2 linked regions of the Azotobacter salinestris genome follow. The protein of the gene in region 1 interacts with the protein of each later gene in a pairwise test. Links are inferred from orthologs where the notes say so. Each region holds a gene or a part of one and is shown on either strand. Other genes may lie near its edges.

Evidence for each region.
Region 2: the proteins of bioB (region 1) and GCU53_RS04505 interact in binary tests that used the Escherichia coli proteins (3 or more experiments, as listed by UniProt). The link is inferred for Azotobacter salinestris from one-to-one orthologs.

What each region holds. Positions count from the first base shown.
Region 1 is NZ_CP045302.1:2,085,538-2,090,276, reverse strand. The notes cover bases 1-2,768. They hold bioB (biotin synthase BioB), read left to right. Parts: upstream 1-742; coding sequence 743-1,795; downstream 1,796-2,768. Other genes in these bases: bioF (8-amino-7-oxononanoate synthase), read left to right, coding at 1,912-2,768; GCU53_RS09810 (ComF family protein), read right to left, coding at 1-630. Also shown: more of bioF, read left to right, coding at 2,769-3,096; GCU53_RS09795 (alpha/beta fold hydrolase), read left to right, coding at 3,093-3,815; malonyl-ACP O-methyltransferase BioC, read left to right, coding at 3,808-4,611; GCU53_RS09785 (CDP-alcohol phosphatidyltransferase family protein), read left to right, coding at 4,696-4,739. UniProt on the Escherichia coli protein: Catalyzes the conversion of dethiobiotin (DTB) to biotin by the insertion of a sulfur atom into dethiobiotin via a radical-based mechanism.
Region 2 is NZ_CP045302.1:939,577-944,422, forward strand. What follows is about bases 704-3,578. They hold GCU53_RS04505 (class II glutamine amidotransferase), read right to left. Parts: upstream 2,595-3,578; coding sequence 1,812-2,594; downstream 704-1,811. Other genes in these bases: GCU53_RS04500 (vWA domain-containing protein), read left to right, coding at 704-1,783; GCU53_RS04510 (hypothetical protein), read right to left, coding at 2,628-3,083; GCU53_RS04515 (S9 family peptidase), read left to right, coding at 3,188-3,578. Also shown: GCU53_RS04495 (AAA family ATPase), read left to right, coding at 1-552; more of GCU53_RS04500, read left to right, coding at 605-703; more of GCU53_RS04515, read left to right, coding at 3,579-4,846.

The DNA.
Region 1 (4,739 bases):
CAGCACATCGTCGACCAGCGCCAGGTGGCGGCCGGCGACCGCCGCGTGATCGGCTAGGGCGAAGGCGCCGCGCAGGTTGCGGCGCCGGGTGGCGGCATCCAGTTCCTGCTGGGCCGGGGTGTCCTGCGGGCGCTGCAGCAGGTTTTCCTCCACCGGCAATTGCAGTGACTGGCTCAGCCAGCGGGCGAGCATTTGCGCCTGGTTGAAGCCGCGCCGGCGCAGGCGGCCTTTCGCCAGAGGCACCGGCAGCAGGCAGTCGGGGCGCGGCAGGCCCTCGGCGAAGGCATGTTGCAGATGGCGGGCGAGCAGCTCGCCGAGCAGCCGGCCCAGCGGCCAGCGTGCCTGGTGCTTGAAGCGGGCGATCAGGGTGTCGACCGGAAAGGCGTAGCGCCAGGGCGCCTCCACCCGGGTGAAGGCCGGCGGCGTTTTCTGACAGGCGCCGCAGACCAGGCCTGCCACCGGCAGCGGCAGGGCACAGACCGTGCAATGCGCGCCGAGCCACGGCAGTTCGGCCTCGCAGCTGGTGCACAGCGGCAGGCCGGTTTCGGCCGGCTCGTCGCACAAGAGACAGTTCTGATTGTTTTTTAACCAGTTGTAAACCGCTTTCAATGGGTTTGGTTGACAGCGCATCGGGCTTCCCTAAACTTATGCCGCTCATCCCTATAGCGCCACGCACTCTAGCAGGTCGTGGCTTGTCGACCGAACGCCCGACCGCCCGGGCCCTTCTTGCAAGGAAGAACCCATGAGTGCCACCGCTCCCCTGCGCCACGACTGGACCCTCGACGAGGTCCGGGCCCTGTTCGAGCTGCCGTTCAACGACCTGCTGTTCCAGGCGCAGACGGTGCACCGCCAGCACTTCGACCCCAACCGCGTGCAGGTGTCGACCCTGCTGTCGATCAAGACCGGTGCCTGCCCGGAGGACTGCAAGTACTGCTCGCAGTCCGGCCATCACAACACCGGCCTGGACAAGGCCAAGCTGATGGAGGTGCAGAAGGTCATCCAGGCCGCCGCCGAGGCCAAGGCCATCGGCTCCACCCGCTTCTGCATGGGCGCCGCCTGGAAGCACCCTTCCGCCAAGGACATGCCCTACGTGCTGGAGATGGTCAAGGGCGTGAAGGCCCTGGGCCTCGAGACCTGCATGACCCTCGGCACCCTGAGCCGCGAGCAGACCCGGGCGCTGGCCGAGGCCGGCCTCGACTACTACAACCACAACCTCGACACCTCGCCGGAGTTCTACGGCAACATCATCACCACCCGCACCTACGCCGAGCGCCTGGAAACCCTGGCCCACGTGCGCGAGGCGGGGATGAAGATCTGCTCCGGCGGCATCCTCGGCATGGGCGAGTCCCTCGACGACCGCGCGGGCCTGCTGATCCAACTGGCCAACCTGCCGGAGCACCCGGAATCGGTGCCGATCAACATGCTGGTCAAGGTCCAGGGCACCCCGCTGGAGAACGCCGAGGACGTCGACCCCTTCGACTTCATCCGCACCCTCGCCGTGGCGCGGATCATGATGCCCAAATCCCACGTGCGGCTGTCCGCCGGCCGTTCCGAGATGAACGACCAGATGCAGGCCCTGGCCTTCTTCGCCGGCGCCAACTCGATCTTTTACGGCGAGCGCCTGCTGACCACCGGCAACCCCGAGGCGGAGAAGGACATGCAGCTGTTCGCCCGCCTCGGCATCCAGCCGGAGGAGCGCGAGGGGCATGCCGACGAGGTGCACCAGGCGGCCATCGAGCAGGCGCTGATCGAGCAGAAGAACAGCGCGCTGTTCTACGACGCGACCTCGGCCTGATCCTTCGCTTGGTAGATGGATAAAGCGCCATCCACCCTACGCAGGCCGAAACCTGTTCGTAGGGTGGATAACCCGCTTGCGGTTATCCACCGTCCCTTACCCCTGCGGATAGTCCAATGAGCTTTGATCTCGCCGCCCGCCTCGCCGCCCGCCTCGCTGCCCGCCGCGCCGAGCACCTCTACCGCCAGCGCCCGCTGCTGGACAGCCCGCAGGGGCCGGAGGTGGTCGTCGGCGGCCGGCCGCTGCTGGCCTTCTGTTCCAACGACTACCTGGGGCTGGCCAACCATCCCGAGGTGATCCGCGCCCTGCAGCAGGGGGGCGAGAAGTGGGGCGTTGGCGGCGGTGCCTCGCATCTGGTGATCGGCCACAGCACCCCGCACCACGAACTGGAGGAGGCGCTCGCCGAGTTCACCGGCCGCCCGCGTGCGCTGCTGTTCTCCACCGGCTACATGGCCAATCTGGCGGCGGTGACGGCGCTGGTGGGGCAGGGCGACACGGTGCTGGAGGACCGCCTCAACCACGCCTCCCTGCTGGATGCCGGGCTGCTTTCCGGGGCGCGCTTCTCGCGCTACCTGCACAACGATCCGGCGAGCCTCGCCGCCCGTCTGGACAAGGCTGTCGGCAACACCCTGGTGGTCACCGACGGGGTGTTCAGCATGGACGGCGACCTGGCCGACCTGCCGGCGCTCTGCGCTACCGCCAGAGAGAAAGGCGCCTGGGTCATGGTCGACGACGCCCACGGCTTCGGCCCGCTGGGCGCCCATGGCGGCGGCATCGTCGAGCACTTCGGCCTGGGCCTCGACGAAGTGCCGGTGCTGGTCGGCACCCTGGGCAAGGCCTTCGGCACCGCCGGGGCCTTCGTCGCCGGCAGCGAGGCGCTGATCGAGACGCTGATCCAGTTCGCCCGGCCCTACATCTACACCACCAGCCAGCCGCCGGCGGTGGCCTGTGCGACCCTGAAGAGCCTTGAGCTGCTGCGCAGCGAAGGCTGGCGCCGCGAGCACCTGAACCGCCTGATCGCCCGCTTCCGCGCCGGCGCAGCCGAGCTGGGCCTGACCCTGATGGACAGCCCGACGCCGATCCAGCCGCTCGTGATCGGCGACAGCGCCCGCGCCATGGACTTCTCCCGCCTGCTGCGCGAGCGCGGCTTCCTGGTCGGCGCCATCCGTCCGCCGACCGTGCCGGCCGGCACCGCGCGGCTGCGGGTGACCCTTTCAGCCGCCCACAGCGAGGAGCAGCTCGACCGCCTGCTCGCCGCGCTGGGCGAGTGCCGGGCGCTGCTGCCGGAGGATGATGCATGAGCCGATTGATCCTGCTGCCCGGCTGGGGCCTCGGCCCGGCCGCCCTGGAGCCGCTGATCGGCGCCTTGCGCGAGCAGGGCGTGGATGTCGGGTTGGCCGACCTGCCGGCGCCGGGCGCGGGCGATCCCGAGAGCTGGCTCGCCGAGCTGGACGCCCGCCTGCCGCAGAATGTCTGGCTCGGCGGCTGGTCGCTGGGCGGCATGCTCGCCACGGCGCTGGCGGCGCGGCGCGGCGCACGCTGCCGCGGACTGCTCACCCTGGCCAGCAACGCCTGCTTCGTCGCCCGCGAAGACTGGCCGCAGGCGATGACCCGGGACACCTTCGCCACCTTCCGCGACGGCTGCGCCCGAGACGCCGCGGCCATCCTCAAGCGCTTCGCGCTGCTCTGCAGCCAGGGCTGCGCCGAGGCCCGCGCCCTGTCGCGCCAGCTCAACCAGGGCATCCCGGCCGAGGAAACGGCGCAGCGCCTCGCCGGCCTCACGGTGCTCGCCGCGCTGGACAACCGTGCGGCGCTGGCGGCCTTCGCCGGCCCGCAGCTGCACCTGCTGGCCGAGGCCGACGCCCTGGTGCCGGCGGCCGCCGCCGAACCGCTGCAGACCCTGCTGCCGCACGGCGCGGTCGAGCGCATCGCCGGCAGCGGCCATGCCTTCGTTCTCGAACGGCCGCAGGCGCTCGCCGCGCGGCTGGCCGCCTTCATCCGCGAGGCCGACGATGACTGACACCCCCCAGAACCCGCTGCCGGACAAGCGCCGGGTCGCCGCCTCCTTCTCCCGTGCCGCCGCCAGCTACGACGAGGTGGCCGGGTTGCAGCGCGCGGTCGGCAGCGAACTGCTGGCCCGCCTGCCGGCCGGCATGCGCGCGCAGCGCTGGGTCGACCTGGGTAGCGGCACCGGCCATTTCTCCCAGGCGCTGGCCGAGCGCTTCCCCGCCGGGCAGGGCATGGCGCTGGATCTCGCCGAGGGCATGCTGCGTCACGCCCGGCCACGCGGCGGCGCGGCGCACTTCGTCTGCGGCGATGCCGAGCATCTGCCGCTGGCCGACGCCAGCCAGGATCTGGTCTTCTCCAGCCTGGCGCTGCAGTGGTGCGGCGACTTCGCCTCCGTGCTCGCCGAGGCGCGCCGGGTGCTGCGTCCGGGCGGCGTGCTGGCCTTCAGCAGCCTGTGCACCGGCACCCTGCAGGAGTTGCAGGACAGCTGGCAGGCGGTCGACGGCTTCGTCCACGTCAACCACTTCCGCCGTTTCCGGGACTACCGGCAGCTGTGTGCCGACAGCGGCCTCGACGTCCTCGACCTGCGCCTGGAGACGTGCGTGCTGCATTACCGCGACCTGCGCCATCTGGCCCACGAACTCAAGGCCCTCGGCGCCCACAACCTCAACCCCGGCCGCCCGGACGGCCTCACCGGCCGCGCACGGCTGCTAGCGCTGGTCGAGGCCTACGAGCGCTTGCGCACGCCCCAGGGGCTTCCGGCCACCTGGCTGCCGGTCTACGGGGTGCTGCGCCGGCGCGCGGAGTAGGCGCACGCGGCACATGGACGCCGGCCGGGCAGGGCGGCTATCGTGCGCTACCCTCGGGAAAGCCCCCGGCAACGGACCCTGCCCATGCCCTCCATCTACCAGCTCAAGCCGCGTTTCCAGAACCTGCT
Region 2 (4,846 bases), 1.1 Mb from region 1 along the record:
AAGCTGTGGGAAGCCTTCGAGGCCGAAGAACGGGTGGTCCTGCTGATCGACGAGGTCGACAAGGCCGACATCGAGTTCCCCAACGACCTGCTGCAGGAACTCGACCGCATGGAGTTCTTCGTCTACGAAACCGGCGAGACCATCAGGGCCCGCCAGCGGCCGATCGTGGTCATCACCTCGAACAACGAGAAGGAACTACCCGACGCCTTCCTGCGCCGCTGCTTCTTCCACTACATCGCCTTCCCCGACCGCGAGACGCTGCAGAAGATCGTCGATGTGCATTTTCCCGGCCTCGGGAACGAGCTGGTGGCCGAGGCGCTGGACGTGTTCTTCGAGGTGCGGGAGATCCCCGGACTGAAGAAGAAACCCTCCACCTCCGAGCTGGTCGACTGGCTGAAGCTGCTGCTGGCCGACGACATCGACCTCGCGGCGCTGCGCGAGCGCGATCCGACCAAGGCCATCCCGCCGCTGGCCGGCGCCCTGGTGAAGAACGAGCAGGATACGCAGCTGCTGGAGCGCCTGGCCTTCATGACCCGCCGCGCCGGGCGCTAGGGCAACCCTGCGCGGTCACCCGCCCCACGCAATGTCTGACCGGAGCATCCCCATGCTGCTCAACCTGTTCAACGAAATGCGCGCGGCCAAGGTGCCGGTTTCGCTGCGCGAGCTGCTCGACCTGATCGAGGCGCTCGAGCAGCGGCTGGTGTTCGCCGACATGGATGCCTTCTACTTCCTCGCCCGCACCATCCTGGTCAAGGACGAGCGGCACTTCGACAAGTTCGACCGGGCCTTCACCGCCTATTTCCAGGGTCTGGAGAACCTCGACGCCCTGCTCGAGACGCTGATCCCCGAGGAATGGCTGCGCAAGGAGTTCCAGCGCCTGCTGACCGACGAGGAGAAGGCGCAGATTCAGTCCCTGGGCGGCCTCGAGCAGTTGCTCGAGACCTTCAGGAAACGCCTGGAGGAGCAGAAGGAGCGGCATGCCGGCGGCAGCAAGTGGATCGGCACCGGCGGCACCAGTCCCTTCGGCTCGGGCGGCTACCATCCCGAGGGCATCCGCGTCGGCGAGGCCGGCGAGCGCCAGGGCAAGGCGGTCAAGGTCTGGGAGCAGCGCGAATACCGCAACCTCGACGATCAGGTCGAGCTGGGCACGCGCAACCTGAAGATGGCGCTGCGCCGCCTGCGCAGCTTCGCCCGCCAGGGCGCGGCCGAGGAACTCGACCTCGACGCCACCATCGCCCATACCGCGCGCGACGCCGGCCTGCTCAACATCCGGATGCGTCCGGAACGGCACAACAGCGTGAAGCTGCTCCTGCTGCTGGACATCGGCGGCTCGATGGACGCCCACGTGAAGGTCTGCGAGGAGCTTTTCTCCGCCTGCCGCAGCGAGTTCAAGCACCTGGAGCACTACTACTTCCACAACTTCATCTACGAAACCCTGTGGAAGGACAACCGCCGGCGCCACTCCGAGCGCATCGCGACCCACGACCTGCTGCACAAGTACGGGCCGGACTACAAGGTGGTGTTCGTCGGCGACGCCTCCATGTCCCCCTACGAGATCCTCCAGCCCGGCGGCAGCGTCGAGCACTGGAACGAGGAGCCCGGCCTGGTGTGGATGCAGCGCCTCACCGAGACCTACCGCAAGCTCATCTGGATCAACCCGTCCCCGGAGCGTGCCTGGAACTACGGCAGCTCTGTGCAGATCGTCCGCGAACTGGTCGGGCAGCACATGTATCCCCTGACCCTGAGCGGACTGGAGGAAGGCATGCGCTATCTGGCCAAGTGAAACCGGTCGGGCCGGCAGAAGAAGCGGCTCAGGCCGGACCGACCTCGCCGCGGGCGACGCACTCGCCCAGCTGCCACAGCGTCCACTCCCCCGGCCGGTGGGCGAGCCAGGTCTCGTTGGCGGTCAACGGCTCGGTGGCCAGCACCGTCACCACGTCGTTCGGGGTCGTTTCGGCCTGGAAGTCCACGGTCAGGTCGGCGTCCTTCAGCCGCGCCGGACCGAAGGGCGCCCGGCGGGTGATCTCCGCCAGCTTGGTGGTGCAGAAGCTGAACAGCCATTCGCCATTGCCCAGCAGGCAGTTGAATACGCCCCTGGCGCGGTACTCGTTGCAGGCCGCCACTAGGACCGGCAGCAGCGCCTGCGCCTGCGCCGGCTCGGGAAAGGCCTGGCGCACCCGGTTGAGCAGGTCGCAGAAGGCGCGCTCGCTGTCGGTGTCCCCCACCGGCCGGTAGAAGCCCGCCGGCGGCTGGAAATCCGCCAGTTGACCGTTGTGGGCGAAGCACCAGTTGCTCCCCCAGAGCTCGCGCACGAAGGGATGGGTGTTGGCCAGGCAGATGCGCCCGACGTTGGCGTGGCGGATATGGCCGATGACCAGTTCGCTCTTGATCGGGTAGCGCTGCACCAGACGGGCCACCTCGGAGTCGGCGCTCGCCGCCGGATCCTGGAACAGCCGCACGCCGCGCCCCTCGTAGAAGGCGATGCCCCAGCCGTCGCGGTGCGGCCCGGTGCGCCCGCCGCGCTGCATCAGGCCGGTGAAGCTGAAGACGATGTCGGTCGGGACATTGGCACTCATGCCGAGCAATTCGCACATCGCATGGCTCCTCGCAGTCGGCCGGTTCCGGGTTCAGAAGCGCGGGCCGGCACGCATCCCCTGCCGCCGCCCGGCCGGCCCGCCGGCCTCGCCGTGGGCCATCAACTCGCGCATGGTCGGCTCGTACTCGGCCGCCGCCGGATCGTCCGAATCGCTCCGGCGGCGCCAGAACAGCCAGCGCCCCCCGGCCAGCAACAGGTACAGGGCCATGGCGAGCATGCCGTAGAGCGCCAGATCGGCCACCGCACGCCAGGCGTTGTTGCCGACGCCGAACAGCAGGTCGAGAGCGGTGATGGCGATGGCCGGAGCGAACAGCTCCTTGCCCGGATCGACGATGGTCGGAGTCAGCAGCAGCACCGTCACGATCACCCGCAACGGTTCGCCCAGCCAGCGCCACATCCAGCGGGTCAGGCGGAACCAGACCAGCAGGCAGCCAAGCGCGGCGATGCCGTAGGCGGACCAGGCAAGCAGATAGTCGTTCTCGATCATGACGGTGTGAGACTGGAGGAAGGGTGCTTATCATAACGACATTTCCCCGCCGCGGCGCCACTGCCGGAAGTCGCGCCGTCGGACGCCAGCTGTCAGGAGCCGCCATGCCGCAAGCCCCCTTCGCCCGTGTCGAGAGCCATTCCGCCGACCCCTACCGCTGGCTGGAGCAGCGCGACGCCTCGGAGGTGCTCGCCTATCTGGAGGCGGAGAACGCCTACCTGGAGGCCGAACTCGCCGATGTCGGCGCGTTGCGCGAGTCCCTTTTTGAGGAGATCAAGGGCCGCATCCGCGAAACCGACCTGTCCCTGCCGGTCCCCTGGGGTCCCTGGCTCTACTACCAGCGCACCACGGCCGGCGATGAATACCCGCGCCACTACCGCTGCCCGCGCCCGACGGACGGCTCGCTGCGCACGGACGACAGCCGCGAGGAACTGCTGCTCGACCCCAATGCCCTGGCCGACGGTGGCTACCTGTCGCTCGGCGCCTTCGAGATCAGCCCCGACCAGCGGCGCCTGGCCTACAGCCTGGATACCAGCGGCGACGAGATCTACCGGCTGTTCGTCAGGGAACTGGACAGCGGCGCGCTGCACGAACTGCCCTTCGAGGACTGCGACGGCAGCATGACCTGGGCCAACGACAGCGAAACGCTGTTCTTCGCCGAGCTGGACGACACCCAGCGCCCGCACAAGCTGTACCGCTACCGGCTCGGCGCCGAGGAGGCCGAGCTGGTATTCAACGAACCGGACGGACGCTTCTTCATCCACTGCTACCGCGCCAGCTCCGAGCGCCAGTTGATCCTCCTGAGCAACAGCAAGACCACCTGCGAGGCCTGGGCGCTGGACGCCGCGCGTCCGCAGGAGGCCTTCGTCTGCCTGGCGCCGCGTCTGGAGGGTCACGAATACTACCCCGACCACGGGCGCATCGACGGCGACTGGGGCTGGCTGATCCGCACCAACCAGGACGGCATCGAGTTCGCCGTCTACCAGGCCCCCGAGGGCGCACCGAGCCGAGAACACTGGCGGCCGCGGATCGGCCACGACGAAACGCGGATGATCGAGGACCTCAGCCTGAACGCCGCAGGCTTCGTCCTCAGCCTGCGCGAGCAGGGCCTGCCGATCGTCGAGGTGCACCCGGCCGACGCCACGCCCTACCGCGTCGAACTGCCGGATGCCGCCTACAGCCTGGACGTGCAGGACACCCTGGAGTTCGACAGCCCGGTGATCCGCCTGCGCTACGAGGCGCTCAACCGCCCGGCGCAGATCCGCCAGCTGGATCTGGCCGGCGGCGCCCAGCAGGTGCTCAAGGAAACCCCGGTGGAAGGTCCGTTCGATGCCGACGACTACCTCAGCCTGCGGCTCTGGGCCGAAGCGGCCGACGGCGCGCGCATTCCGGTCAGCCTGGTCGCCCGTCGCGACGTCCTCCAGGGCACGGGGGAGAGACGCCCCGCCCCACTCTATCTCTATGGCTACGGCGCCTATGGCGAGAATCTCGACCCCTGGTTCTCCCATGCCCGGCTGAGCCTCCTGGAGCGCGGCTTCGTCTTCGCCATCGCCCACGTGCGCGGCGGCGGCGAACTGGGCGAGGCCTGGTACCGCGCCGGCAAGCTCGAACACAAGGAAAACACCTTCGGCGACTTCATCGCCGTGGCCGAACGGCTGATCGCCGAGGGCTTCACGTGCGCCGACCGGCTGGCGATCAGCGGCGGCAGCGCCGGCGGCCTGCTGATCGGCGCCGTGCTCAACCGGCGTCCGGAGCTGTTCGCC